Regions from separate parts of the Sporosarcina sp. P12(2017) genome, predicted to be linked through region 1. Evidence: riboswitches for the same ligand, from Rfam matches in the RefSeq annotation. Region 1 holds a riboswitch; each other region holds the start of a gene.
What was found. Region 1 has a riboswitch for thiamine pyrophosphate ahead of CSV80_RS05585 (ABC transporter ATP-binding protein). Riboswitches for the same ligand answer to the same signal wherever they lie in the genome.

Region 1 (7,661 bases):
AATATGATCCGTATCTGCTTCATCTTTCTGTAATCCTGGATCTTTAGTGAGCCACTCTGGTAATTGTGCTGTACCATCACTTAATTGTGAACTGGACGCGCCCAATGCAACCAATTCCGTCCAACTGATTCCAGGCATACTCCATCTGAAATTATCCTTATTATATCTCTCCACTTCATAGAAACGTAACGTATCCGCAAGCATATCGTCTACCGTACGAATAGTTTCTGGTATAGCAGGAGTATTATTTGCAGTAGTGTTTACATTCGACTGCACTGCTTTAGCAAGCCCAGTTATTGATAACGTTACATTTGGTACTTCGCCTTGCACATGTAGAAGTACGTTCTGACTACTTTCAACTGTGACTGAGCCAACTGTTAGGGCTCCATTACCTATAGTCCAGTTACTAACATTTGAAGCCGCTTCCGTAAACGTGTCTCCACTTAATGTGAGTTCAATAGTCGGATCCTTGTCCCCGACTTTCAACTTCGTAATGGATTCAAGAACTGCATTGCGTTTATAGAAAATGTGAATCTTATCATTGTCGTTTACTACATTATCGAAAAGTGAAGTAGATGATCCTTCATTAACATCAACAACCCACTGATCATTGCCATGTAAATTTCCATTTTGAACGTTGTTAATCGATACAAAATTCTCTTTCGCTTGATCCAACTCGTAAGGAATATTTTGTTCTTTTAACAACTGTTCAACAACTTGTACAATCGTATCGCCTGCTTCGAATGCCACTGCAGTATCTGCAAGAATCGGTGCATCTACCCCATCGACTTTCACGTAGGCTGTAGGCCGCTCTGTTTTTAAAGCAATTCGATTCCAAACAGAACTTCCCGCTTTCATGTCTGCTAGCGCAAGTAATACTTGTTCTGTCGCCATTAAATTAGTACTTTTATCAGTCACTTTCCACTTATAAGACCCGTCTTCAAACTGGAAACCTTTTATTGCATCTACTACTGTCTGATTGCCTACATGCCACTTTTCTGCTAGTACATTCTCATTGACTGCAGCTAGACCCCAAATCGCTGTCGCTGTGGAGTTGGCATTATCGCCCATTCCAAAATTACCTGGCGAATTAAATCCACCCGTCGTTAAGTCTAGTTGTCTAGCTCGTAATAAGTCCTTCGTTCTTTCAATAGCTGCATCTGCCGCTTCTTCCCCTTGATAGTTCGACAACGCGATCATGCCCATACCTGTCATATCTGGGTCTGAAACCGGACCAAAGAATGAATATCCACCATCTTCATTTTGGTTATCGATCAAAAATTGTAGCGCTTTTTGTTTCTTATCTGTATTCCACTCACCTAAATCGGCTCCTAGACGTTCGCCTGTATCCATCGCAAGCACGGCCCACATATGTTTATTAATGCCGCCAAATGAGCCTGTCTCTTCGTTTTGTTGCGATGCTAATTCCGCATAAAGATTACGATTCGTTTCCCATGCATCGGCTGGATCTTCGTTCATTGCAAGCAATCCGAAGATAAAGCGAATATGATCTGTACCATAATGTATAGGTTCTAGATAATCTGGATCTTCTTTTTGCCATTCTGGTAATACCCACTCGCCATCATTCAGGTCTTCACCTGCTGCGTAAAGCCCGACTAATAATTGCCACGAATCCAATTTCATCTTTTTGTTTTTATAAAACTGAACGGTTCTAGCTAATAATTCTTCCACATCTGTCTGCTCTTCAACCATTCCTTGTGTATTCTCTACTCCTGTATCAACTGCTTGTACTGTTGGAGTTAAAACCGACAACACCAACAATAAACTTAGCAACACAGATAATGTCTTGCTTACTCGACTACCTTTCCTCAACGACTCCTACCCCCTATTTTTTTCAATAAAAAAATCCCGCCTCCGGAAAGAGACAAGGATGGATGGATGCGTGTTTAGACATACATAATACAACACAACATACACACCTTTTTCCGGAAGGCTGTAAGCATTGTATTATGGTAAGTCTCCTGACTTTTGGATACGAACGCAACTTCAACCTTCCCAGTATGAATACCAGTGGTTGTCAGAAGTTACTTTCCAATTACAGTGGCCGGACCGTTCAGGATTTTCACCTGATTCCTTTTTACGTCTTGCAAACTAGCAAGACACCAAAATACGCTATAAACTATCCTTAATCATAATGAGTCGACAAAACAATTGCAATAGCGAGATTTTTGACGTGTAGGATATTTTCCAACTCCCTATAAATGACCAATTTATTCCTGTCCTATCTTGACTATCTTTTCAGACTATGTAACGATAAGATATGGATAAACACTAGGGGTGCTGTTGCTGAGAGAGGCGTTCGCCTTAACCCTCGAAACCTGCTCTAGATAATGCTAGCGGAGGGAAGTGGACATATGACGGATTTCGACCGTACTATGCAACCACTTCGCACAGAGAAGTGGTTTTTTGTGTGTATTTTTTGAAGAAATGAGAAGTGGTAAGAATGATGACGAATAAGGTTTTAGAGTTTACGAATGTATCTTTTCATTATCGAGCAACCAATGCTTCTAAACCAACCGCAATTTTTGACCAAGTCGATTGGCATGTAAATGAAGGCGAATTTGTCAGCATCATTGGACCAAGTGGTTACGGGAAAAGCACTTTATTCCGACTGGTCACCGGTCTAGAGAATCCTGACAGTGGTGAGATTTCATTGAACGGAGAAGTGACAACGAAGCGATTAGGCAAAGTGGGCTATATGCCGCAGCAAGACTTACTCATGCCGTGGCGAACGATTCTTGAAAATGTCCAATTACCAGTAGAACTTCAAGGCGGTAAACCTACTGCCGACCAGATCATCCAGCTACTCGCTGATTTCGGACTGGCAGGCGAAGAAAACGCTTATCCTGGAAATTTATCAGGCGGGATGCGACAACGGGTTTCCTTTTTACGAACGATCCTGACCGGCTCCAATATTTTATTGCTGGACGAGCCATTCAGCGCACTCGATGCGATCACACGGCTGACGATGCAAGAGTGGCTGATCGATCAATGGCAGAAGCTCGATAAAACGATTGTCTTCATCACACATGATATCGACGAAGCTTTATTTCTATCCGATCGCATCTTCGTACTCGCTGAAAGACCAGTACAGACGATTCGCGAAGTCATCGTGCCTCTCAGCCGACCACGTACTATGCGAGACCTGGCACAGCCCGAAGTGATGGAAATGAAGGAGCAACTTATTAGCGAGCTTCGTTCGGAGGCGCGGCTATGAAGAAAATCACTTCGTATAGTTGGTCTATACTTTTCGTTGCGATCTTACTGGGCCTATGGGAAATTAGCGCACGTCTTTACGACAAAAGCTTTCTCTTCCCGTCCCCTTCAGCGATTCTGATCAGATTATGGGAGCTGAAGACGGAGCTGTTTATCCACCACTTACCTCCGACTGCTTTAACTATCTTAATCGGCTTATCGATTTCAATCATGCTCGGATCCACACTGGCAATTGCGATGTATAGTAAGAAACCGATCGAGCAGGCGTTTTACCCTATCCTGATCGCGTCGCAAACGATTCCGGTCATCGCGCTCGCACCGATTTTCGTCTTATGGTTCGGCTACAGCATTTGGAGTAAAGTCGCGGTTACGGTACTGATTACTTTTTTCCCGATTACCGTCAGCGTTTTCGACGGCTTGCGCTCTTCAGATAAAAATTTACGTGAATTAATGCTAACAATGGGTGCGTCCGCAAAAGATATCTTCTATAAATTAGACCTGCCTTCCGCTTTGCCATCTTTCTTCTCTGGACTCAAAGTGGCGGTCACACTGAGTGTAATCGGTGCGGCCATTGGGGAATGGCTAGGTGCTCAGGCAGGACTTGGATACTTCAGCAGAAGAATGATGACGCAATTTGACAGTGCCGCCGTATTCGCACCGATCGTCTTGCTATCTGCAGTAGGCATTATCTTCTTTCTACTCGTCGTCGTATTGGAAAAACACTTTTTACAATGGAGGAATCACCAATGAGAAAACGTCTGTTCCTTAGCATCATTTTTCTTCTTGTACTGCTAGCTGGGTGCAATAATGATAAGACTCCCGCAGATAACGAAGAGACACCGAACAATGAAAAGAAAAAAGTCAGCATCATGCTCGACTGGTATCCAAATGCAGTACATAGCTATATTTATGTAGCCCAGGAAAAAGGTTATTTTAATGAAGAGAACGTGGAAGTGGACATACAATTCCCTGCCAATCCGACCGATCCAATGAACTTGACCGCAGCAGGAAAAGTGACTCTTGGACTGTATTACCAACCGGATGTCATTTTAGCGCAAGCCAATGAAGACATTCCGATTAAAGCAATCGCCTCGATTGTGCGAGAGCCACTAAATTATACTGTCATGCTAGAGGAAAGTTCGATTCAATCACCTAAAGATCTCGAAGGTAAAACAATCGGTTATCCAGGGATTCCACTAAACGAATCTTTGATTAAAACGATGGTAACGAATGACGGCGGCGATTATGACAAAGTGAATATGATCGACGTTGGATTCGAATTGGAATCTTCACTCGTTTCAAAACGTGTTGATGCCGTGACAGGAACATTTATTAACCACGAAGTGCCTGTCATGAACTCGAAAGGCTTCAAAACGCGCTACTTTAATCCAGTAGACTATGGCGTGCCAAATTATAGTGAAATTGTGTTGTTGACGAGTGATGATACATGGGACAAAGAACAAGACGCAATCCAGGCTTTCTGGCGGGCAGCACAAAAAGGGTATGAATTTATGGTAGAACAGCCCGAAGAAGCACTCGACCTCTTGCTAAGCAACCAAGATCAAGCGAACTTCCCGTTAGACAAAGCAATTGAAACGGAAAGTTTAAATGTGTTATTACCGAAGATGGATACAGACGGTGAAGCATTTGGTACGCTTGATGAAACATCTTGGGAAGAAGTGCGTGACTGGCTACATGAGATGGAATTGATCAAGACGAAACCTGAAGTGGACGATATGATTTTAGACGTCAGCACAGGTGACATGTTTTCTAAAATAACGAAGTAACACACAAAAGGCTATTGCAAAAGTCTCTATGACTGGCTGCAATAGCCTTTTTCTATTCTATAGAATTAGCGAGGAAGTACCGTAAACTTCACAGCAAATGACTTTTTCATTGCGACACCTTTTTTATTCTGCAACCCTTTCTCCACGCGTAAATAATGAACTCCTAGTTGCCACTCTTTAGTTGGTGTAATTAATAATTGCTTGCTATTTGTAGGATCCACTTTCGCTGTAAAGCTTTCGATACGTTCTGCGCTATTTGGCGAACGGGTAATGTAAATATGTTTTGAGTAGTCTTTTCCAAGTAGTAATTCATTAGTAAATTTGATTGTGAATACTTTATTCGTTTGTACTTTCAGTTCTGGAAAATCGCCTGTAAATTCATTTGGCGGAATGGGTGTAGAACTAGCTGGTAACGCATGGCTCAGCTTCTCTAAATTTACAACCCCTGCTCCAAAATGAATATCTTTACCTGGCGCGCCTAGGTCTGTCGCGGTCATTTCTAGTAACTGTTTGGTTTCAGCTGGGGTTGCTTCAGGCTTCAATGATTTTACCAAAGCCGCTGCACCTGCTACCATTGGTCCCGAAAAAGATGTTCCACTGACTGACTTATAGCTATTAGCAAGGGTTGTCGTATAGATTGCCGCACCTGGAGCGACTAAGCTCACGTGAGAGTTATAGTTTGAAAAGAAAGCGCGCTGATTATCTCTTTCCGTTGCGCCAACTGAAATAACGGAAGGATAAGATGCAGGAAACATGATCGAATTCCCTTTCGTTGCATCATTCCCTGCAGACGATACGACCGTGATACCCGATTCGACTGCACGCTGAATCGCTTTTTCTTCCATTTGAGAAGACATGCTGCTTCCGTAACTCATATTGATTACATCGACTTGTTTCTTGATGGCGTAATCAATCGCCTTAATACTATCCGACACTTTACTGAGACCGTTCAGATGCGAGATTTTCAACGGCAATATTTTGGTTTCATATGTTCCCGCAATACCTACTACGCCTAGATTATTTCCAGCCTTAGCCGCGACTACGCCTGCGACAGCTGTGCCATGGCCATTGACGTCCTGAACATTCGAATTATTTGCGTAAAAATTATAACCGCCTGGCTGAATTCGACCCTGTAAATCTTCATGTTGTAGATCAATGCCGGAATCAATGATCGCCACGACGGTCATTTTCTTTTGTTCTTGCACCCTAGACCACATCCACTGCGGCTTCACTTGTGGAATCCACCATTGCTTCACGAGAATAGGATCATCGAATACGATATGCGAATAGCGCTCATAATTCGGTTCAACATGTAAGACGTTAGGATCTTCGAGAAGTTGTTCCTTCATTAATAGCATCTCAGCTGAATCTGTAAAGCTCCATAACTCCACTTCGTCTGTGATAGGTTCGCGGCTTTCTACACCGGGTAAGTTTTCGTCTACAGAAAATGTATGACGATTTTCTTCGTACTCTACCAATAACTCATTTGAAGCAGCTTCTGCACTGACTACCCCTTTAAATCCAAGTACCGCCAGCAATCCAATGCAGGCAATCAAAACTATATGAAGCTGTCTTTTCATTCGCCCCTCTTTTCTTCCCTGCCACACTTTAGTAATATGGGATTCTTTTAAACCATTATAACTCACTATTTACCATCTTCATACATCCTAGGCGTATGATAGAACTACTTTAAATGGCGAATTTTGAAAAATCCCTTGTAATGAATATCCTGCGACCTACTTCCTTTACACAACAACCGTCCTTACATCTAGAATAATCCCGTCAGTCATAGTATAATCTTGACTACATTGGTATCTATACTCGCTTTCAAAAGATAGAGCCATAGCATGAAGTAGGAGAATTCACATGAAAAAATGTCCGATATGTAAAGAAATGAATACAAATCAGCAAGAGTACTGTACACACTGTAAAGCGTTTCTTGCATCCCGCTATTCCAATAAAAAACGTTCGTTATTGAAAACACCACTGTATCCCCTTTTATTGATAACTGCTGTGCTTGTCGCGATTATAGGTTATTACACTATTGAAAATAAATATGGTCGGAAGGCAATAACCGAGCAATTCATTTCAGCGCTGATTGAGCAGGATCAAGACGAGTTGCATGAATTGATTGTACCGAAAGATAGTCGTATTTCGATCAACGGGGTTAGCATACAAGCCTTACTTACATTGGTCGAGAAAAACCCTTCCATCGTACAAGTAATAGAAAACAATTTACGAGAAAAGACCGACGACGGCATGTTCTCCATACGTGCGGATGGTAAGCGATTCGGCCTCTTTCCCCGCTATACGATTAATCCAGCGGGCTATATCCTCAAAGTGAAATCGATCGGAGACGAAACGGTGCTATCCATTCACGATACCGAGATGGGCTATATTAAAAAGAGTAAAGAACAAGCAGAATTCGGCCCGTATATGGCAGGAATTTATCCCATCAAAATGACCACGACTTTGAATGACGAAAGCGTGCGAGAAGAAATTCAGGCGAACGTATTTGGAGCGAAGCAATCAGTTCACCTCGCTTTTGATTCCATCAAAGAATTGGCCATTGCAACGAACGTGGAAACCGACAATGATTTGCCAGTCGTGCAAAACGACGTCGTGGAAGAAGAACCC
Region 2 (7,661 bases), on a different contig from region 1:
AGCGGAAGATCGGCGTTCAATGTTTCACGGACAGCTTTACCATTATCCCACGTTTCAGCTACAGCTAGCATTTCTAAATTCTCTTCAATACGATCGGCAATCTTCAGCAAAATATTCGAACGTTCAGTGACTGATGTTTTTCCCCATGCATCTTTTGCTGCATGAGCTGCATCCAGAGCCAATTCTATGTCTTCTTCCGTAGATCTCGCCACCTGGGTAAATACCTTACCTGTAACTGGCGTTGAATTATCGAAATACTGGCCTTTTACTGGTGCCGTCCACTTACCACCGATGAAGTTATCATAGCGTTCTTTGAACTGAACCTTGGAACCTTCTGTATTTGGATTTGCGTAAACTAGATTTTCTGAAGCTTGTACCATACTGCGTCACACTCCCTGTTCTCATTATTTTGCTTGTATCTCAGCGCAATCATTATGCACGCAAAGCTATTATACGAAACATAGTTTCACTTTATTCCTGACGTGTACGCTTTCATAAGCTACCTTTTATTCTAAACTAATTAGTAAGCGCTTTCAACCAAATACTATCATAAATCAAGCGAGTCATAGAGTCCGATATTACCGTTCTACTTTTATTCATTACAAAGACTATTAAACTGCACATTTTAGGCAATGCTAAGAGAAAGTACTTTAGTGGAAAGGGGTTCTTATGAATCAAAAGAGCTCTATCAGCGTTCTGCATGTCATACTCTTATCTATGACGGTTATTGGACTGAAACTTCATGTAACAATTATTTCTTCACTGCTGGAGGATGCTCGAAGAGATGGTTGGATATCAGTCATAATTGCGTTTCTTGCTTTATTCCCCTTTATCTTTCTCTTTATCTATATACAAAAAATTCCGAACGGAAACATTTGATAGAAAGGAATTGAGGACATGGAAGAAATATGAACAAGATGGAGAAATTGAACTAACAGAGGAATCGTTCGGGAAATTGAACGTACGAGTCACAAAACTAAATTCAGACCAAAAGAGTTTTCAAGAAACGATCAAATAGAACGGCATAGTTAAATGAACAGCCGCAATCTACTATGGATTGCGGCCGTTCATTGTTAATTACACGTCATATAACGCCAATAATTATCTCCGAGCACACCCGACAAATATGCCAACCCTTCACTTTCAGTACGATGCACCGAGCGCCAATCCTCGTCATCAAGTGCTAAATAAATTTCATGGTGAGGCGCATCATTATGATAGCCAACCAGGTCTAGATTCCCTTGCTGATCCAAATGGGCTTTCACTTCATAATGAATAGGCGGTGAAGCGGTTAGTGGATTGCCCACGTCATGGTTGATTGCAAAATGTACTTCGGTCGAGCTTCCTTCCAACCTCTCGATTTCTATACCGTCTACAGAAGCATGGTCATGACGTTTATACCGTTTCATATAATTCAATCCAATAGAGGGTCCAGTTGCTTTCGTAAATTGCAGTGCGCTGTCTCCTCCAATAAACTTTCCTTCTATATCGACACGGGTGCGGAAGCTTTTTCCTTCTGGATTGAAGTCCCGATCATCCCCTGTAAAGTATGGGATCGGTGAAAAGAGATTCGGATTTTTTATGATATCTTCCTTTAAAAATGTTGTATAGCGGAACTTCCATTGCTTCACTTCATTTATTTTTTCCCTGTCAGCCACCGGTTTTAGTAATCGATCCCGTTGCTTAACACGGACGGAAAAAGTATAAACTTCTTCTGTTGGTTTATTATCAGGATCTGGGGGCATAATCACTTCATACACTTTAGATGCAATTGATTTACTGACATTCATTTTCTGATTGCTGTCAATCAACGGACGCGTTGCCGAAACACTGTATACCACCGGCTCCGAAGAATTCGTCTGGCGATCAATAAAACGATTATCAGTAATTGTCTCGAGGTATTGACCGTTACGGTAAATATCGAACTTCTCCACATCCTTAATCCACTCCCATGACAATGCAATTTGCGATGGAGCAGCCATCGTTGTAATTACTAAGCGTTGTAAAGGATGTTCATCTTTCTGTACTTCTGTCAGGGCTGATGTTTGGATAACAATTACATTTTTAACCCGTCCTTCTTCCACTCGTTCCACTGTATATTGGAAGGGATGTGACGGATCCAGCTCCCCGTCCGTAAACTTCGGGGCTGTCCCTTCGTATACTTGCCGATCATCTTTATAGACACGGTAATAACCACCTATATCACTCCATGTAAACGTTATATCACCCAACGAATGATCCATCTGTTGAATTTCAAATAATTTCTCCATTTGCGATCTGCTCCCTTTTATCTATTTCATCTGAAACAGTTATACGCCTTCAGATAATTATGTAACATTCAGCTTATAGTTATACCTGTTCTTCTATGCGCAATCACTCATTTTCACTTACTTCCACCTCGTTATACCAGTATTATTTCAACCTTTTTCATGTATATGATATAATGAGCTCGTCTGATACATTCCACCACTAGGGGTGCCTTCTTTTTGGCTGAGATGCAATTATGCAAACCCTTTGAACCTGATCTAGTACATACTAGCGGAGGAAAGTGGGTAGTTTTTATACCCAACCGCCCATCTATGCATGGGCTTTTTGTATATATACCTTTAATGGGAGGAAGAGAAACATGCAACTTATTCAACAACTTCGTCAAAGGCAACCGCTCGTTCATTGCATCACAAATTTTGTAGTTGCGAATTTCCAAGCAAATGGTTTACTTGCACTAGGTGCTTCTCCCGTTATGGCGGATGCAGTAGAAGAAGCAGAAGATATCGCAAGAATTGCAGATTGTAGTATTTTAAATATCGGTACGTTAAAACAACAGACAGTGGATGCAATGATTTTAGCGGGAAACAGTGCCCGCGCAGCAGGAAAACCTGTCGTACTAGACCCTGTTGGTGCAGGTGCCACACCTTTTCGTAAAGCTAGCGTCCTAAAAGTACTGGACGAAGTAGATATCACACTGATTCGCTGTAATACAGGCGAACTAGCTGCGATTGCAGATATACCCTGGGCCGCGAAGGGTGTCGATGCAGGAGAAGGTTCAGCAGACATCGAGGATATAGCAAAAAAGACTGCACGCAAGTACAACTGTCTGGTAGCAGTTTCAGGTGAAGTCGATATTGTTACGGACGGACATTCTACACTATCTATTACAGGCGGTCACCCCATGATGACTACCATTACAGGTATGGGATGTTTACTCAGCTCTGTTACAGGTGCTTTTCTTGCCGTAGGAATGGAACGTCCGCTAGAAGCTGTGGCAGACGCACTTTCATTTTATAAACGAGCTGGTGAACAAACAGCAAAAACTTCAAGTGGCCCCGGAGACTTTGCTGTGAACTTCTTAAATACATTACATACATTGGATCGCGAATCAAAAACATTTTTGGCATAATAGACAGGAGGTTTTTTAATTGACAGTACAAGTAGCATTGACCATTGCTGGTTCGGATAGCGGAGGAGGTGCAGGAATTCAGGCTGACTTAAAGACGTTTCAGGAGCTAGGCGTATTCGGAACTTCTGCACTAACTGCAGTGACTGCTCAGAACACGCACGGTGTTCACGGTGTTTATCCAATACAGACCGACGGGGTCATAACACAAATACGGGCTGTGCTTGATGATTTTGATGTAAAAGCATGTAAAACCGGAATGCTGTTTTCGGCTGATATTATTACTGAAGTAGCTGCGCTATTAAAAGAATACCCCCCAATTCCTTTAGTCATCGACCCTGTCATGATTGCAAAGGGTGGACAATCTTTATTGCAACAACAGGCGATTCAAGCACTAAAAGAACATTTACTACCGCTAGCTACAATTGTGACACCAAATATTCCTGAAGCGGAAGTGCTGACCGGAATGAAAATACAGACAGACGAAGACATTCAGCAAGCTGCAACTGCTTTTATTAAGATGGGAGCGAAAGCTGTCGTGATGAAAGGCGGTCACCGTAGCGATGTACTGGATGCAAAGGATTATTATGCCGATGCAGAAGGTCAGTCATTCACCGTGACAGCACCTTGGATCCAAACTAAAGACACACATGGAACTGGATGCACATTTGCGGCTGCACTGACCAGTTTCCTGGCAAAAGGCTATTCCATTCCGGATGCAGTTGCCGAAGCGAAGCAATTCATACAGGCTGCGATTGAAAACGGCTTGAAGATCGGTTCAGGACACGGACCGACAAATCACTGGGCATATGGTCAGCTGAAAAAGGAGATGCACTGATGCGAAATATGGAAGTAAAGAAAGCATTACGCTTATATTTTGTAATGGGCACGCCAAACTCAGGAAGTCAGGATCCATTAGCAATAGTAGAGGCAGCTCTTCGCGGTGGTATCACATGTTTTCAATTGCGTGAGAAAGGATCGAACGCACTTGAAGGCGACGCTTTGCTCGGATTCGCCAAAAAGTGTCAGGCGCTCTGCAGACTGTATCGCGTTCCTTTCATCATCAATGACGATGTGGATCTGGCATTAGCAATTAATGCAGACGGAGTTCATGTAGGACAAGATGACGAACAGGCAGACAGCGTGCGTCAGCGAATTGGTCCGGATAAATGGCTCGGAGTTTCGACTCACAACGCACAAGAAGTACAACTGGCACAATCAATTGGGGCGGATTATGTAGGACTGGGACCTATCTATCCGACTTCAACCAAACTGGATGCTTCAGCCGTTGTAGGTACCACTCTGGTAAAAGAAATTCACACTGCATTCACTGATATGCCAATAGTTGCTATAGGTGGTATTACACTGGCTACTACTGGCTCCATTATCCAAGCGGGAGCAGACGGTGTAGCCGTTGTTTCCGCTATCGCATCGGCTAAAGATCCACAGTATGCGGCAAGTGATTTATCAAAAACCATTCACTCCTTGTTGGAATGAAAGAGGTCCGTATGAATACACGTAAAATGATGTTCATGACAATGTTTGTCGCAATTGCAGTTGCCGGCTCTGCATTCGTTTCATTTCCTGCTGGTATCGCCAGAGCATACCCCATACAGCATGCTGTGAATGTCATAGTAGCGATTGTAATGGGTCCGGGCGCCGCCGTCATAGTAGCGTTTATGACAGGACTCGTACGTATACTAACAGGAACCGGCTCACTGCTCGCATTTCCAGGCGGGATGATCGGTGCATTTTTGGCCGGCGTATTCTATCAGCGTTTCAAAAGAAATTGGTGTGCAGGCATTGGGGAGATAATCGGTACCGGTTTGATAGCGCCTATGTTTGCAGTGCCTTATGCAAAAATTTTGATGGGCACGACCGTAACCGCTTTCTTCTTCCTTCCCCCTTTTCTTGTATCGACAGTGAGTGGGACAATTATTGGCCTATTATTGGCTCCGAGACTTTTGAAATTGAAGATTTTTAAAGATTTACAGTAAGACCATGATGTAAAATGATGTGGTGGGCATCCGTATTAAGGTCAGATTTGCACTCTGGAACGGCAATCAATGATGTCTTCCCACTTCCAAATCATATGCTCTAAAATGTAAAATCCGCAGAGATTATTCTCTACGGATCTTTTGTCGATTTCCCGGGAAATAGTGTGTATTATTTCCTCATATGATTATAATAGCCCTTCATTTCGTCTTCAGGCACCATATTTCCGCCCGTTCCCCATACGAGATGCGTCGCGTCTTTAAAGTCAACAAACGGCAATTTAGACTTAATTGCATGGACAGGCCCTATCATACCAGCAAGTGCTGAAGGTTCCAGCCAGATGTCCTCACTGTCCGCCAGCTCTTTCAATAGCGTGAATAATGTCTGATCTTCTACCGTATAGCATCCTGTCAGGAAAGGTTCCATCATTTTTCCGACAAATGCAGAAGCTGTACCGACTGCTAAACCATCAGCCGCAGTTTTATTATCCAGGCCAAAGTCTGCAACCGAGACTTGGTCATGCATACCTGTCATCATTCCAATCATCATGCACGGTGAGTGTGTCGGCTCAGCAAAGAAGCAATGTACATGATCGCCTAATGCCAGTTTTAATCCGAATGCCACGCCGCCTGGTCCGCCGCCTACGCCACAAGGTAAATAGACGAATAATGGATGCGCTTCATCGACAGTAATATTCTGCTCTTTCAATTGCGCTGCAACACGTTCCCCTGCCACTGCATACCCCATGAATAAATCCGTAGAGTTTTCATCGTCCACAAAATGACAAGACGGATCAGCTTCTGCCTGACGCCGGCCTTCTTCTACTGCCTTACTGTAATCATCGATATATTCCACTACATGTACGCCTTTTGAGCGCAGTAAACCCTTTTTCCATTGTTTGGCGTCAGCTGACATATGCACTGTTACATCGAAGCCAAGTTTCGCACTCATAATGCCAATACTCAATCCCAGATTCCCCGTCGAGCCTACTGCGATTTTGTGCTTCGCAAACAACTCACGGAATGCCGGTGTATCGAATTGACTGTAGTCTTTTGCGTAATCTAGCAATTGGTTATTTATCGCAAGTGTCTCTGCATGCTTCAACACTTCATAAATACCTCCGCGCGCTTTGATTGAACCGGAGATTGGTAACGCATTATCCTGTTTTAATAAAAGCCTGCCTGGAATATTGACAGCATACACTGTTTCAAGTTCTTGCTTCATCTTTGGAATCGGTGTCAATGGGGATTCTATGATACCTTTATCCGTGTCCGGAAAGACTTTCGCCAAATAGGGAGCGAATCTCTCCAGTCGATCGCTGGCGTCTGCTATATCGTCTTTTGATAGATTCGTCTTCAACAGGCCGGCTGCTACCGGTTCGACGAGAGGGTTACACCATATTACTTCCTTTTTCTTGATCACACTTTGTAATAAAGGTAGCTTTACAAGCCACTCACTTTGCATGATTTTATCCACTAATCAATCACTCCCCTGTTATGAATGTATGCCTGAGTAGATTTCATTCGAACCAGCCTTTTTCATTGAATAACGTAATAGCCTCAATACGATTACGCACACCAAGTTTATCCAGTATCGTGGAGACATAATTACGGACAGTACCTGGTGACAAAAACAGTTCAGCCGCAATCTGTTTCGTAGTCTTCCCTTCCGATACCAGTTTAAGTACCTGGACTTCCCGCTCAGTCAATGGATTCTTCTCTTCTTCTTTCATATCAAATGCCATGTCGATTAATTCTGGCGCATAAATTCGACGGCCTTCAATAATAGAATGAATCGATTTCACCAGCTCTTCGATCGGATTATCTTTCAGCAAATATCCACGTACACCTGCATTACGTGCTCGTTCGAAATAACCCGCTCTAGCAAACGTCGTTAAAATAATAATTCGGCATTCCATATCTTGTAATTCTTCCGCTGCATCCAAACCGGTTTTAATTGGCATTTCAATATCCATTATACAAATATCAGGCTGAAGACTTTTGACCAAATCCACGGCCTCCTGACCATTTTTGGCCATTCCTACTACTTCCATATCTTCTTCCAGGTTCAACAACGACCCTAGCGCACCGAGCAGCATTCCTTGATCTTCTGCAATTACAATGCGGATCATAAACGTTACCCCTCCTTTATTTGCTTTAGAACAGCAGGTACCACGATTTTCAGATGAGTCCCATTGTCACTTTTTATCGACAGTTTACCGTTGATAAACTCCAATCGTTCCTTCATACCATCGAGCCCGTTACCTGGTAAA
Region 3 (7,661 bases), on a different contig from region 1:
TTCTGTTTGTTGTCTACTTATTACTATCCAAATGGTTGACACGTCCACTCATTCGGATGAAAGAAGCAACGGAACAGATGAGCGAAGGTTTATACGATGTGGACTTGCCGAAGTTGTCTAATGATGAGCTGGGAGAACTGGCAGCCTCCATCCGGAAATTATCGAATGACTTGAGTCGTGTCAAACGTGAACGAAAAGAATTTCTAGCCTCCGTGTCTCATGAAATGGGAACCCCCCTTACGTACTTGATCGGCTATGCCAAAGTCGCTCAGCGTACAGAACTGAATGATACGGAACGATTTAACTACTTATCGATTATTGAAGAAGAAGCTGAGCGATTAAAAACACTCGTGAAAAACTTAATGGATCTAGCGCAAATGGATGAAATGACGTTCACTGTGACGAAATCCGAATTCGCTGCTGAGGAGTTCATTCGAGATATTGTGCAGCTTGTCCAACCATCATTTGATTTGAAAGGAATAACGCTTCGGATCGAACAAGTCCGCGATTTCCCTATCGTGGCAGATCGAATGCGCCTCGAACAAATTATTCTTAACCTGTTAGACAACGCGCTTCACTATTCTGAAACCAGTAGCACCGTAATCATTCGTGCGTTTCAAGATAAAAAGCATGTACTATTACAAGTTGAAGACAGCGGATGCGGTATTGCAGTGGAAAATCAGCAACAAATATTTGAAAAGCTGTATCGTGTCGAGAAATCTCGTTCCCGTTCATTTGGCGGTGCTGGCCTTGGTTTGGCGACAGTGAAGGAATTAACAGAAGCGCACGGTGGCACGATCGAGGTAGAAAGTGAATTAGATCAAGGGAGTATCTTTACGGTACGATTATATTGAAAGTAGGTGACGCATATGAAGACCATTTTGCTTGTTGATGATGAACAACGCATGCTCGATCTGCTCGAACTATTCCTCGCGCCACACGGATATCGCTGTTTGCAAGCGACTGACGGCCAAAAAGCAATTGAGCTATTCCAGGTGGAGGACGTACATCTCGTGTTGCTCGATGTCATGATGCCTGGTATGGATGGATGGGAAGTTTGCCGCAGAATGAGAGAAGTTTCAGCTGTACCTGTAATTTTATTAACGGCTCGAACCGACAAATCCGATGTTGTAAAAGGACTTGACCTAGGGGCAGATGATTATATTACGAAACCATTTGACGAGCGGGAACTCATCGCGAGAGTGCGCGTGGCATTACGGCGTTCAGAGAACGAAAATCAACCGAAGACTATTCATGAAGGTCCATTTACTCTTGACTTGGAGTCCTATTCCATCCTGTATGACACGCATGAAGTGCGTCTTACGTTAAAGGAGTTCTATATTATAGAAGCGATGATGACTCGGCCAAATCGGACGTTTACCCGGGAAGACTTGCTTCAAGTAGCTTGGGAATTTGACACGTATACAGAGGTTCGGACAGTCGATTCACATATTCGAAATTTACGGGATAAGTTGAGGAAATCAAATTTTCTAATTGACGAGATTTTGGTGACGGTTTGGGGTATCGGCTATAAGTGGAGATAACTACATATCATGCTATAAAGATAGAAAAGGCTACTTTCCACGAATGAATGGAGAGTAGCCTTTTCTTAATTACGTAAAATAACATACACAAGATACACGACGTACGCTACAGCTAGCATGAGCCCTTCACGCTTACCAATTTTGAAGCCAGTTCTAGCGAATAGCAATAATACTAGGGTCAATACAAGCATAATGATGACGTCAATAAACACTTTATCGTTCACTGCGATAGGCGTAATGACAGAGGAAGCCCCGAGAACAAACAGGATGTTAAAAATATTGCTACCGACGATGTTCCCTAAAGCGATTTCACTTTCTTTTTTCAAAGCCGCTGAAATTGATGTAACCAATTCAGGCAATGACGTACCGATCGCAATGATCGTAAGACCGACTAATGTTTCGCTCATGCCAAGAGAATAAGCGATTTTCGTGGCGTTGCTAACGACCAAATCGCCTCCGAATATAATCGCTGCCAACCCGACTAGCGTAATTAGTATATTCTTCCCCCACTTCACATTATCAGTGGCTTGTGTAAGTGTAGCATTTTGACGACTTCGAAGGCCAAGTTCAATCACATAGTACATAAAGATCGAAAGGAATAGTAAGAAAATAATTCCATCGCCGCGTGTGATCATATTGCTGCTGAAGCCTTGTAATGCCATATCACTCATCAACACCAACATGACTATACTTGCTAATAAAGTGAACGGAATCTCTTTCCGGATAGTCTCACTTTGTACCTTCAACGGAAACAGAAATGCCGCCATCCCGACAACGATGGTGATATTGAATATATTACTTCCGACTACGTTCCCCACTGCGACGTCTGCGTTTCCGCCCATCGCTGCAATAATACTGACCGTCGCTTCTGGTGAACTAGTTCCGAGCGCTACAATGGTGAGACCAATCAAAATAGGTGGAATTTGCAACAGTCTTGCAATATTTGAAGAGCCATCCACGAAATAGTCGGCACCTTTTATTAATAATACAAATCCAATAATGAGTAAAACATAGGACATATATTGGTTACCTCCTCCATAGGAATGATATTTCTAATTAGTTGTATGCAAGTGTGTCTAGACTACAATAAAATAATTGCATCAATTACTGCATACTTGATGCATATTATGACAAGCACCATGATAAAAACAAAATATGTATGTGACTTTACTTCCCCATAGCATTCATCCTTCTCAATCCCAGATATGTTATACAATGTAAACTCTACTACACTGATCCTTCCCCCTTTTATTTTTTCTTTTTGATTATCTCACGTCATCACTACTTATGCATCTTACAAGTCATACAAAACATTCATTTCTCATCATTACATGCTTTCTTGAGTGTTGTTGAAAAGATTTTATAAAAATAGCTTGTCCATAGATCTATCTTTACAGACAAGGCAACGATATAATTTTCCAGAAACTTACTATAGGACTGAATGTACAATATTTTGGGGGTTTTCTTCTGATTACGCATTTCTGCTTCCTCACCAATCACACTAGTTACGGGTAAATAACGGAACCTATGAAAATTAACAGAATAATTACTCTTTAAAAACCGATTTAGGTATGGTATACTATTCCTGTTCGAACAATTAAATACTAATACTAGGGGTGTCCAACGTTATTGGACTGAGATGGAATGACAGTACACGCATTCCGGACTCTTTGGACCTGATCTGGCTCGTACCAGCGTAGGGAAGTTTTCATTTTATCAGCAACGCTTATTTTGCGTTTTGAAGACCAGGTCCTATCTACGGAACTGGTCTTTTTTGTTGCCGATTCCCATCACTTGAATCGAGTCATGTCGCCCCTTAAAAGGAGACGATGACAAAATGCAAGAGAAGAAAGAAGAAATCCGTATCCATGAATGTTTTCCGGCAAGTAGCAAGACTTATGTACAAGGAAGTCGTCCTGACATACTCGTACCGATGCGCGAAATTGAACTATCACCAACTGTAACTGATCAAGGTGAAATACCAAATGAACCTTTCCGTGTCTATGATACAAGCGGGAAATATACGGAAGCTGGTTATCAAGTGGATATCCAAAAAGGACTCCCGAATATTAAGAAGAACTGGATAGTTGAACGAAATGACGTGGAAGAGTATGAAGGTCGGCAAGTGAAGCCACAGGATAATGGGTACCGTTCAATGGAAAAAATGAAAAATGACGCAGAATTTCCATTGTTGAAACGCAAACCATTACGAGCAAAAAGTGGCATGAATGTTACACAAATGCATTATGCACGCAAAGGAATCATTACACCTGAAATGGAATTCATTGCAATCCGCGAAAATGTAACGCCTGAACTTGTACGGGATGAAGTGGCGAGAGGACGGGCGATTATACCGTCTAATATTAACCATCCAGAAGCGGAACCGATGATTATCGGTAGTAAATTCCATGTGAAAATCAATGCGAATATCGGAAATTCTGCGGTCTCCTCATCAATTGCTGAGGAAGTGGAAAAGATGACATGGGCTACACGTTGGGGTGCAGATAATATCATGGATTTATCAACGGGAAAGAACATTCATACAACACGTGAATGGATCATCCGCAACTCACCTGTCCCAGTGGGAACGGTCCCATTATATCAAGCGTTGGAAAAAGTAAACGGCAAAGTGGAAGATCTCTCATGGGAAGTATTCCGCGACACATTGATTGAGCAGGCTGAGCAAGGTGTCAGCTACTTTACCATTCATGCGGGTGTTCTGCTCCGTTATATTCCCATGACGATTCATCGTGTGACCGGCATTGTCTCACGTGGTGGTTCTATTATGGCCCAGTGGTGTATGTTGCATCATAAAGAAAGTTTTCTATACACACACTTTGAAGATATATGTGAAATTATGAAACAGTACGATATCGCGTTTTCCTTGGGAGATGGATTACGTCCCGGCTCAATTGCTGATGCCAATGACGAGGCACAATTCGCTGAACTTGAAACACTTGGCGAACTAACGAAGATTGCTTGGTCCCATGATGTGCAAGTCATGGTAGAAGGTCCTGGACATGTGCCTATGCATTTAATTAAGGAAAATATGGATAAGCAAATGGAGATTTGTCAAGAAGCGCCTTTTTATACACTCGGTCCTTTGACGACAGATATTGCTCCTGCCTATGACCACATCACATCTGCTATTGGTGCGGCTATGATCGGCTGGTTCGGGACAGCGATGTTATGTTATGTAACCCCTAAAGAACATCTTGGTCTACCGAATAAAGATGATGTGCGTGAAGGCGTCATTACGTATAAAATTGCAGCCCATGCAGCTGATTTAGCAAAAGGTCATCCGAATGCATATAAACGCGACAACGCATTATCAAAAGCCCGTTTCGAATTCCGTTGGCGAGATCAATTTAATTTAAGTTTGGATCCTGAACGCGCGATGGAATATCATGATGAAACATTGCCGGCTGAAGGAGCCAAGATCGCCCACTTCTGTTCGATGTGCGGACCTAAATTTTGCAGTATGCGAATTTCACACGACATTAGAAAATATGCTGATGAAAACAGTTTAGAAGAGAAGCTAGCAATGGAAAGTGGCATGAAGGAAAAGGCTGAAGAATTTAAAAAATCCGGTGCTGAAATCTATCTTTAATAAGGAGTGAATGGAGTTATGACAACCGAACAGTTAATTCATCAGATCTCTGTAAAACGCCGAAATCTTCATCAGTTAGAAGAACAGTTGGCTCTCCTGCAAGCACAATGCATACACGAATATACAGAAACTGTAACATATAGGAAATGTATGAAATGCTTGAAGATCGAGAGTGTCCATTATTAATACATGTTCTGCTATTCAAATACAGGCTTTGTGCTCTATTGGCTTTCTGAAAAACTCATCGGTATTGTGACGTACTATCGTTTTCCATTCACGCGCCCAATTACACAAATACTTTTAGCCGTTGTCCTTTAAAAGTTGGATTTCATGTTGGTACAATAAAAAGCGACCCACCACGCCTCTTTGCAATGCGGATCTAGGTGGGTCATTTTTATCATGATAACAAGATCTGAAATCGTAGACTTTTTCAATGTAGCCCATTACTAAAATAGATACGTTTAATCAAACTCTTCATATTCATTCGGGTGCTGCCCTTCTACTCTTCCCGCTTCACCTTTATCTAAAGAATCAATTTGTCTCATATCTTCTTCAGTCAATTCAAAGTCGAATACATCGAGATTCGCTTTTTGATGGGCATAGTTAGAAGATTTTACGACCGTTAAAATATCATTCTGTAGGTTCCAACGAATAATAATTTGCGCTGGTTCCTTATTGTGTTTTTTAGCTATCGAGACAATCGTTTCATTTTCTAACACGTCATTTAATTCACGCCCTAAAGGACTCCAAGCTTCTGTTACGATACCGCGGCTTTTATTGTATTCCACTAGTTCGTTATTGTTAAAATACGGATGGCGTTCAATCTGATTGGTCGCCGGCGTTACACCTGTTTCCTCTATGATACGCTCTAGATGTTCCGGTAAGAAATTAGAAACACCAATCGTCTTAATCAGTCCGAATTTCTGCGCATCGACTAAAGCTTGCCACGCTTCTACGTATTGATCTTGTTTTGGAAGTGGCCAATGAATCAAGTATTTATCAAAATAATCGATTCCGATACGGTACAGTGACTCTTGGATCATCAGAATTGCTCTTTCGTAATCATGTGAAGCTCCAGGAAGTTTGGAACTGATCATCAGTTCTTCCCTAGGTACAGATGACCGCCGAACCGCTTCTCCTACCATTCCTTCATTATTATAATTCGTTGATGTATCAATCAGTCTGTAACCCGCTTCGATCGCCGTTAACGTACTGACTACACCTTGCGCACCTTTTACTTTAACCGTTCCGAAACCAATTGAAGGAAGGCTCGTTCCATCATTCAATCGCATCGATTGTACTTTCAACTGTTCCATTTTTATCTTACTCCTTTTTTAAAAGTAAACTCTTCTACTCGTCTCATCCATGTAATTTCCCTTGCTGAAAGTGAACTAAACATTCATTCCCCTTTAGAATCAAAAAGCACCTGTGTCTGCAATACACATGAATAGCTAAACATCCACGTGTATTGCCGGCACAAATGCACTTCTTACTTTTCCTTAAACGATCGAAACAGCATATAGCAAAATAAAACAAAACCAGAGAAAGCGATAATGAACTGTACACCAAATCGATCTACTTCCGCCACTTGTTGTAACACTTGGAATGGATTGAAAACTATATCCCAACTATTGAAACGTAGGAACCTTCCAATATAAACACCGATTCCTGTCAGTAAACCGACACTTAAAATACTGGCGTAGCCGACCTTCCTTGAATACTTCATTCTGACAATCTGTTCGAAAATATAAACAGACTCCAGCCCTACTACGATGGAATAAAAAAAGCCCATGGCAATCACTAATAACTTCGTCCATATCAAAATGTCGTGGCTGTATACTATACCGCCACCCGGCGCATACGGTACTACATTTGCCATCCACCTGAACTTTTCATTCGCTATATGAATAAAATCCGTTACGAGATAGACGGAATTAGGGAAGAAAAATAACCAAAGCAATATCCAGAAAACAGACCAACTAATTTTTCTCTGCCCTACCGTCATGACTGCTTGACGAATAAAGAATAACGGTAATATGGCCAACAACACATTCCAAGACAACGCCGCATAGAGAAAATCCAAACTCTCAAAGAGCATGACTAGACAGACGCCCCAATAAGCAAACATGAATAATACTAGCACTTTATGTTTTTCAAAAAATATCTTCATGGAACCTCCCCTAGCAAGAATTGTTATATATTACCTCTTAATCTTGAATGAACTACAAGTGTAAACGAATTCAATCGAGTTAAGTTGCACCTGCATATGAAATTGTATAGAGTTCTTGATGAAGAATATCAATAGTTTGATTGTATACCTTGAGGGGTATATAGTGAAACTAAATAGACCATATAAAACCTATTAACTGGAGGATTTAAATTGAAACGCATAAAAACTATAGAAGAATGGCAAACTGTTAGGGACGGTTCTAAAAAACAATCCGTTCTTCTCTTTAAAATGAGTTTGACATGTTTCAGTAGCCTATCCGCAAAAAAAGAATTACATA
Region 4 (7,661 bases), on a different contig from region 1:
AATTTCTTAGTCGAACGTGGCGAATTGGTCGCAGTCATCGGTCCATCGGGTTCAGGTAAAAGTACGTTCCTGACGGTGGCTGGCGGTCTGCAATCTCCAAGCGAAGGGCAAGTCATCATTAATGGCAAAGAGTTATCGCAGTTGAATGAAAAGCAACGTTCTAAAGTCCGATTACAGGAAATTGGTTTTATCTTGCAAGCTTCCAACCTCGTGCCGTTTTTAACTGTCGATGAGCAGCTGGAATTGCTGAATAAAGTGAAAAAAGATAATATGTCGAAAGACGAGCAACGTAAGCTTTGCGAGGATTTAGGTATTACTAAGTTACACAAGAATTATCCTTCCGATTTATCGGGCGGCGAGCGGCAGCGTGTGGCGATTGCCAAAGCGTTATTCAGTAAGCCATCCATTCTTTTAGCAGATGAGCCTACCGCTTCACTCGATTCTGATCGAGCGTTTGAAGTGATGGAGTTGTTGCGTAATGAAACGAAGTCTAATCAGACGGCGACCATTGTTGTGACACATGATGTACGGTTGATTAAGTACGTGGATAAAGTGTACAAAATGACGGATGGTGTGTTGAAGCTGGAGAGTACGGCTGAGAAGGATTTGGGTTTGACTGAGTGAGTGGGATGTAGAATAAGTAATGAAATAAACGCTTCAGACGGCCGTTTTATGGCTTTCTGAAGCGTTTTTTTATTGGTGGGATTGTGGGGGCGCGCTCTATGTTCGATGTGGAGCGCTCTATGCGATGTGTTAACTGCTCTATATAGCGGGTTAACCGCTCATAAAACTGTGGGAGCGCTCAATATAACCGGCTATCCGCTCTATGTGATGTGTTAACCGCTCAATCCAGAGTTTATTCTTGGAGCCGCTCATAAAATCGTAGGAGCGCTCAATGCTGCGGGCTACCTGCTCAATGCGACACGCTAACCGCTCAATCCAGTGAGTTAAGTGCTCATAAAATCGCACGAGCGCTCAATGCCGCCAGCTACCCGCTCTATCAGACACGTTATCCGCTCATGAAACTATGCATGACTGCTCTATTCTCCAACCATCACCCGAGCAAACCAGCCACAATCTTCCGAGCAGCCGTGATATCCTTGGTTCCATGCACCAACATCCGGCCATCGCGGAATAACACGAGGCGATGGTCGTTATATTCACAGGAAACCAAATAAGGGTTTTGTTTTAAATTAGAAACGATATCGCGGATGGATTCGGCAAATGGTATTAGTTCTACTTGTCGGTTTTTCGGCCATGTCAGTTGCACGGTGTCGCGTCCGCACAGTACAGCGGTCCGCATGACTTCATTAGCAGACAGATAAGGATAGACTGGGGTGTCTGAGCAACTTGGACAACCGGGTTTCTTCATGCTTTGCACGTTCATTGCGGCGCGTTCGCCTGTCCATAGATCAACGGATTCGAGGCGGGGTTCCATCGTCGCGCCCGTTATACACTTCAGCAGTTCGGCGGTTTGACGAGCGGCAGTTGTGACAACGATTGGCGAGATGACGCCGACTGTATCGCAAGTCAAAGACTGTGGCGGCAAAGCTTCGAGCAGACAATGCAGGCAGGGCGATCCTTCTTTTACACCGATAGGAAACGTCAGCCCGTAGCTACCGACGCAAGCACCCATGAAGAATGGTATGCCGAGTTGTAATGCAGCGTCGTTTGCTAGTAACCGAGTTTCTATATTATCTGTGCCGTCGAGAATGAACTGATGTCCTTCGAATAACTCGAGGACGTTTTCAGGCGTTACATCCGCCACAATCCCGCGAACTTTCACATCGCTATTGATAGCACGTAATCGACTTTCCGCTGCGATCGCTTTCGGCAATTGATTGATCACATCTTGCTCTGTATATAATTGTTGTCTATGAAGATTAGTCCACTCCAAAATATCGCGATCGACAATCGTCAGTTCGCCGACACCTGCACGCACCAGCATCTCCGCTCCGGAAGAGCCGAGTGCACCAGCTCCTAGGACGAAAACTTTTGCTTCGCGGATACGTTGTTGCCCAACTAGTCCGATAGGTGCAAACAACTCTTGCCGAGAATATTTACTGCTCAATTTGTCACGAGCCCTTCAGTCGGACTGCTAGCTACGCCATAATCGCGTACTGGCATACGTCCTGCCTTATAGCCGAGACGACCCGCTTCAATCGCCAACTTCATTGCCTCTGCCATCATGACAGGATTTGCGGCTTCCGATACTGCGGTATTCAGTAAAACGCCGTCTGCTCCGAGTTCCATCGCAAAAGCCGCGTCTTTTGGCGAGCCGACGCCTGCGTCAATGATGACAGGTACATTGGATTGCTCAATAATAAAGGATAAATTCAGTGGGTTCAGAATGCCTCTGCCCGAACCGATCGGCGCAGCACCCGGCATGATAGCGTGAACACCTAATTCACATAGTTTTCTTGCAAGCACTACGTCGTCTGACGTATAGGGTAATACAATGAAGCCTTCCTCTAACAGCATTTCAGACGCGCGTAATGTTTCCACGGGATCGGGGAGCAATGAACGGCTACACCCGATGATTTCCACCTTTACCATGTCGCAAAGTCCGGATGCTTTTGCGAGACGTGCGATATGTACAGCTTCTTCTGCTGTGCTCGCTCCTGCCGTATTCGGTAGCAATGTATAGCGCGTTAAATCTAGTTGTTCGAGGAAATTGGGCTGTGACTTCTCAAAAATATCCATGCGTCGTACCGCGAACGTCAGGATCTCTGCTTCTGATACCGCAACTGCTTGCTTTTGTATTTTAAATGAAGGATATTTCCCCGTACCTAGTAATAACCGTGAAGAGAATTTTTTATCTGCTATTTTTAACATTTTCATCCGCCTCCTACAAAATGTATGATTTCAATTTGGTCTCGGTCCATAATTGGTGCGTCATAGTAATCTTTCTGCAAAATTTCTTTGTTTTTCTCCACAATCAAAATACGATCGCCAAGTCCTAAATGCTCAAGTAACTGCTGAATCGTCCCTACTTCCGGAACGACCGAATACGATTTTCCGTTCAAATCAATCATTTTCTCCATCAGACGACACTCCATTTCTATAACTTTGTAAGACTTTTAGTGAACGCATAGGGGATAATACGGCAGCACCTGCTACATTGTTTCGCTGTAAATTGGGCAAGTGACGCGGCTGAATTCCACCGATCGCATACACGGGAATCGAACTACACTCTGCAATAGAAAACAATTCTTCCGTGCCGCGCGCTGGCAATCCGGGCTTCGATTTCGTCGCGAAAATATGCCCGTACAAAAGCCAGTCTGCTCCTTCTTTCACAGCTTCCTTTGCTTCTGCCAACGAATGAATCGAGCAACCGAATGCCAGCTCAGGAAATTCTTGATGTGCATCTGGTAAAGACATGCCATAACCGGTCAGCTGTACTTTTGATAAGTTCAGCCTGCTAGCTAGGTGAGGTCTGGCATGTAGAATGAGCTTGTTGAGTGGAAATCCAGCACTTGCAAGGCGCGTGACTATATTTATAAGCTGTTCATCTGTCTTGGACTTTTCCCGCAAAATGATGGCGTCAAGAAACGGTGCAGTCTGCTGCAAGTGTAGCGTAAGTTCATCAATTGAAAGACGGTCGTCGGTCACGCCAAGTAATTCCATTCATTCCCCTCCAATAGAAAAAACCACTTCCCGAATCGGAAAGTGGTAGAAATGTCGACAGAAATACGTACGGTACGACTCGCCACTTCCCTCCGCAGGTGCTAACCTGTTCAGGTGATAAGGGTTTCAGAGCCACACTCTTTTCTCAGTCCTTGTGAAGGATTCCCCTAATAGTCAAAATATTTGGTTTTCACAACTAGCTTATCATGTGTGTGGCGGAATGAAAAGAGTTTCTTTTACATATGTACTCATTCAGCGATTTGATTACCGATACCGATTTCTACACCATTTACAATGATTTCCATAATTTTATTGTTTCAAAGGATGCTTGCTTCTTGTAGAGCCGGTTCAATACTTGCCTTGATGGAAGAGTACGTATTTCAAAAAGCGCTCCGAATTAAAGGTAGAAGGTAACCGTATGAAAGTATATGATTCATTTCCTCCTCTTTAAAGTGTATGTGTGATCCTAAGTATAAGAGTATTTTGTGAAATCTGTCATGATGCCTATCAACTTTCGTCAAACAATACTTTTTCTTCTCGTCAAAGTGCTTTATACTGAATAGGTAGTACACATTTATGAATAGAGGAGAATCGTACGGATGAAATTAACCTATTCTGGTAAAACGAAAGACGTCTACCGCTTGGAAGATGGCCACGTGCTATTGAAATTCAAGGATGATGTAACAGGGGAAGATGGTGTATTCGATCCAGGTGCTAACACAGTAGGCCTGACGATTGATGGTGCTGGGAAGTCTGGACTTCGCATGACGAAATACTTTTTCGAGAAATTGGAGGAGCAAAACGTACCAACACATTACATCAATGCTGATCTGGATGAAGTGACGATGACGGTGAAACCTGCTACGGTCTTTGGTAAAGGATTAGAAGTGATTTGTCGATACCGTGCGGTCGGAAGTTTCTTGCGCAGATTCGGTGCGTATGCTGAAGAAGGGCAAGTATTGGATGCTTTCGTGGAAGTGACGCTAAAAGACGATGAACGTCAAGATCCACCTATTTCAGAAGATGCTTTGGCGCAACTTCATATTTTAACGCATGAAGAATACGCAACGCTTAAAGAATTAACTCAGCAAATTTCTGAAGTCGTTCGATCAGAGATGGCGGAAAAAGGGTTAGAGCTATATGATATCAAATTGGAATTTGGTCGCGATCCTGAGCGAAACATCATGTTGATTGATGAAATTTCAGGTGGTAATATGCGTGTTTATCAAGGGGATACATATATTGCACCAATGGAATTAGAAAAGATATTATTTTCATAAAATTCAACCGGAAACGAAAATTGTTTCCGGTTTTTTATATTCCCTCTTAGGCTATACGCTGACTGACTTATCAGTACTTTACTTTTTAATCAAATAAATAAATTGATATATTTACTGTTGACAACGTTTTCAGAGTTTCCTATAATTACAACCAGTGTCAGAGGAGACACATAGTTTGCTTCTTCACCAGTGTGTGAACGTTGGTTGGATGAATACGTATGGTAGTAAATTCAAGATATTGAAAGTGTCTTTCATATCAGCGAATCTTTAATATATCTGCTGTTTCCATGAACAAAAGCTCCCCGCTTTTGTAAAGGCGCTCTTTTTTGCACTTCATACCGCAAGGCAGAAAGATAGCACCCATAGTAGCCAGCACGAATCTCCATTTTGGCTTTTCTACGTAAGTACCCTTGCTATATCCGCTAGATTCATAAGAAGAATCTGCCGAGCGTGTTTGCTCGGTCCTTAAAACCTCACATTGATGACTATTCGACGAACGTATTTCAGTTAGATGGTGTTCTCGGATGAAGAAGCACACATCTTAGAGAATTTCAGATGATGAAAATTTGTAAAACTACATGTAAGAGAACTTGGAGGAGAAACTGTTTGGAAACTAAACACAAAGTTTCGATTGCAGGGCTAGATCCGAACGATCCGTATTCATTTCGTATTCCGACTGTAGAAGATGGAAAGTTCATCTGGCAGCTCATTAAGGATACGAAAATACTCGATTTGAATTCCTCCTACAGTTATTTGCTGTGGGCAGATCAATTCAGCGACACGAGTATCGTAGTAGAAGATCACGGAAAGCTTGTCGGCTTCATTTCAGGCTTTATTCAACCAAAAGCGCAAGATACCTTGTTTATCTGGCAAGTGGCAGTCGATGAATCTGTACGAGGTAAGCGTTTGGCTTCTCGTATGTTGCATACGATTTTGCAAAGTGATGCATGTCGGAATATTCGGTATCTAGAAACAACAGTTACGCCATCTAATATTCCGTCAACAAATCTATTTAAAGGCTTAGCACGTGACTTAGGGACGGAATGCACGATCACAGATGGTTATACGAAAGATCAATTCCCGGGTGGCGGGCACGAATCAGAAAAACTGTTCCGCATTGGACCATTCTGAGAAACTGGCCGATTGCCGCAACTTGACACTGGAAAAATACAGAATCTAACGGAGGAATTAATTACACATGGTACTGACAAAAAGTCAGAAAGTAATGGAAGTATTCGAGAATCGCGAGTCGCAAGTGAGAAGTTACAGCAGAAGTTTCCCAACAGTATTCAACAAAGCAAAAGGCTATAAGATGTGGGATACGGAAGGTAAAGAATATATCGATTTCTTTGCCGGCGCAGGTGCTTTGAACTACGGCCACAACAACGAAAAAATGAAAGAAAAGCTGATTGAATATATTCAAGATGATGGAATTTCACATAGTTTAGATATGGGCACAACGGTTCGAAAAGAATTTCTTGAACGATTTAACGAAGTGATCTTGCAACCGAGAAACATGGACTATAAAGTAATGTTTCCTGGTCCTACTGGGACGAATACAGTCGAAAGTGCACTGAAAATCGCCCGCAAAGTAACGGGACGACAAAATATTGTAAGCTTTACGAATGGTTTCCACGGCATGACGCTTGGCGCATTGTCTGTAACAGGCAACGCATACAACCGCGGTGGAGCCGGAGTGCCGCTTAACAATACGACGTCTATGCCGTTCGATACGTTTTTAGAAGAAGATCAATCCTTAACCTTTCTCAAAAAATATTTAGCTAATGCCAGCAGTGGTTTAGATTTGCCAGCAGCTATGATTCTCGAAACGGTACAAGGGGAAGGCGGCATTAATCCCGCAAGCTTTAAATGGTTGCGTGAAGTAGAACGTCTCTGCAGAAATTACGATATCTTACTAATTGTCGATGATGTTCAAGCAGGTTGCGGTCGAACTGGAACATTCTTTAGTTTTGAACCAGCTGGCATTAAACCTGACATCATTTGCATGTCAAAATCCATTGGTGGCTACGGATTACCATTAGCACTCACGCTGATCAAACCAGAATACGATACATTCGGTCCAGCTGAGCATAACGGAACATTTCGCGGTAACAACATGGCCATCTTAACAGCGACTGAAGCTTTATCGTACTGGGAAACAGATGAATTCGCTAAATCGGTACAAGAAAAATCCAAGCTCATCACGAAGCGGATGGAAACCATCGTCGAAGACTATCCGCAGTTGAAAGCTACAACTCGTGGCCGTGGCTTCATGCAAGGAATCGTTTGTGGTGAAGGCAAGGAAGACTATGCAGATAAAATCTGTGCAAAAGCATTTGAAAAAGGTTTGATCATTGAAACGTCTGGACCTGAAGGCGAAGTCGTCAAATTCCTCGGTTCATTGATTATAGATGAAAAAGGTATTGATCAAGGATTCGATATTCTAGAAGAAGCGATTGAAGAAATCGTAAAAAACTAAGGGAGAGAATGTTCAGTGATAGTACGTACAGTAGATGAAATTATTGGTAGCGAAAATGAAACGAAAGCAGAAACGTGGGCAAGCCGACGTTTCTTACTGAAGAAAGACAATATGGGCTTCTCGTTCCACGAAACGATTATTTACGCTGGAACGGAAACGCATATCCATTATCAAAACCACCTAGAAGCTGTATACTGTGTGGCGGGCGATGGTGAAATCGAAACGATCGCGGACGGCAAAGTCTACCCAATCAAAGATGGCACGATGTATGCGTT

Region 2: linked by a shared signal. The riboswitch ahead of thiM (hydroxyethylthiazole kinase) and the one ahead of CSV80_RS05585 (ABC transporter ATP-binding protein) in region 1 are both predicted to bind thiamine pyrophosphate.
Region 3: linked by a shared signal. The riboswitch ahead of thiC (phosphomethylpyrimidine synthase ThiC) and the one ahead of CSV80_RS05585 (ABC transporter ATP-binding protein) in region 1 are both predicted to bind thiamine pyrophosphate.
Region 4: linked by a shared signal. The riboswitch ahead of CSV80_RS08440 (thiamine phosphate synthase) and the one ahead of CSV80_RS05585 (ABC transporter ATP-binding protein) in region 1 are both predicted to bind thiamine pyrophosphate.

What each region holds. Positions count from the first base shown of each region.
Region 1 covers NZ_PDYL01000005.1:119,143-126,803, forward strand. Annotated here, with positions in the region: gene CSV80_RS05580 (DUF4430 domain-containing protein) at 1-1,833, opposite strand, end outside; cobalamin riboswitch at 1,956-2,143, opposite strand; TPP riboswitch at 2,285-2,383, shown strand; gene CSV80_RS05585 (ABC transporter ATP-binding protein) at 2,468-3,238, shown strand; gene CSV80_RS05590 (ABC transporter permease) at 3,235-3,987, shown strand; gene CSV80_RS05595 (ABC transporter substrate-binding protein) at 3,984-5,024, shown strand; gene CSV80_RS05600 (S8 family peptidase) at 5,090-6,604, opposite strand; gene CSV80_RS05605 (YARHG domain-containing protein) at 6,891-7,661, shown strand, end outside.
Region 2 covers NZ_PDYL01000004.1:166,427-174,087, forward strand. Annotated here, with positions in the region: gene adh (aldehyde dehydrogenase) at 1-380, opposite strand, end outside; gene CSV80_RS17980 (hypothetical protein) at 890-1,018, shown strand; gene CSV80_RS04830 (DUF3238 domain-containing protein) at 1,074-2,270, opposite strand; TPP riboswitch at 2,462-2,564, shown strand; gene thiM (hydroxyethylthiazole kinase) at 2,627-3,397, shown strand; gene thiD (bifunctional hydroxymethylpyrimidine kinase/phosphomethylpyrimidine kinase) at 3,417-4,232, shown strand; gene thiE (thiamine phosphate synthase) at 4,232-4,891, shown strand; gene thiW (energy coupling factor transporter S component ThiW) at 4,903-5,391, shown strand; gene CSV80_RS04855 (D-serine ammonia-lyase) at 5,561-6,853, opposite strand; gene CSV80_RS04860 (response regulator transcription factor) at 6,909-7,520, opposite strand; gene CSV80_RS04865 (sensor histidine kinase) at 7,526-7,661, opposite strand, start outside.
Region 3 covers NZ_PDYL01000025.1:22,030-29,690, forward strand. Annotated here, with positions in the region: gene CSV80_RS16100 (sensor histidine kinase) at 1-854, shown strand, start outside; gene CSV80_RS16105 (response regulator transcription factor) at 870-1,544, shown strand; gene CSV80_RS16110 (calcium/sodium antiporter) at 1,610-2,563, opposite strand; TPP riboswitch at 3,147-3,264, shown strand; gene thiC (phosphomethylpyrimidine synthase ThiC) at 3,382-5,154, shown strand; gene CSV80_RS18080 (hypothetical protein) at 5,171-5,293, opposite strand; gene CSV80_RS16120 (aldo/keto reductase) at 5,616-6,470, opposite strand; gene CSV80_RS16125 (DUF1361 domain-containing protein) at 6,644-7,324, opposite strand; gene ytxJ (bacillithiol system redox-active protein YtxJ) at 7,535-7,661, shown strand, end outside.
Region 4 covers NZ_PDYL01000008.1:133,977-141,637, forward strand. Annotated here, with positions in the region: gene CSV80_RS08420 (ABC transporter ATP-binding protein) at 1-624, shown strand, start outside; gene CSV80_RS08425 (ThiF family adenylyltransferase) at 1,055-2,071, opposite strand; gene CSV80_RS08430 (thiazole synthase) at 2,068-2,841, opposite strand; gene thiS (sulfur carrier protein ThiS) at 2,838-3,044, opposite strand; gene CSV80_RS08440 (thiamine phosphate synthase) at 3,028-3,627, opposite strand; TPP riboswitch at 3,698-3,806, opposite strand; gene CSV80_RS08445 (phosphoribosylaminoimidazolesuccinocarboxamide synthase) at 4,227-4,907, shown strand; gene ectA (diaminobutyrate acetyltransferase) at 5,514-6,038, shown strand; gene ectB (diaminobutyrate--2-oxoglutarate transaminase) at 6,106-7,386, shown strand; gene CSV80_RS08460 (ectoine synthase) at 7,402-7,661, shown strand, end outside.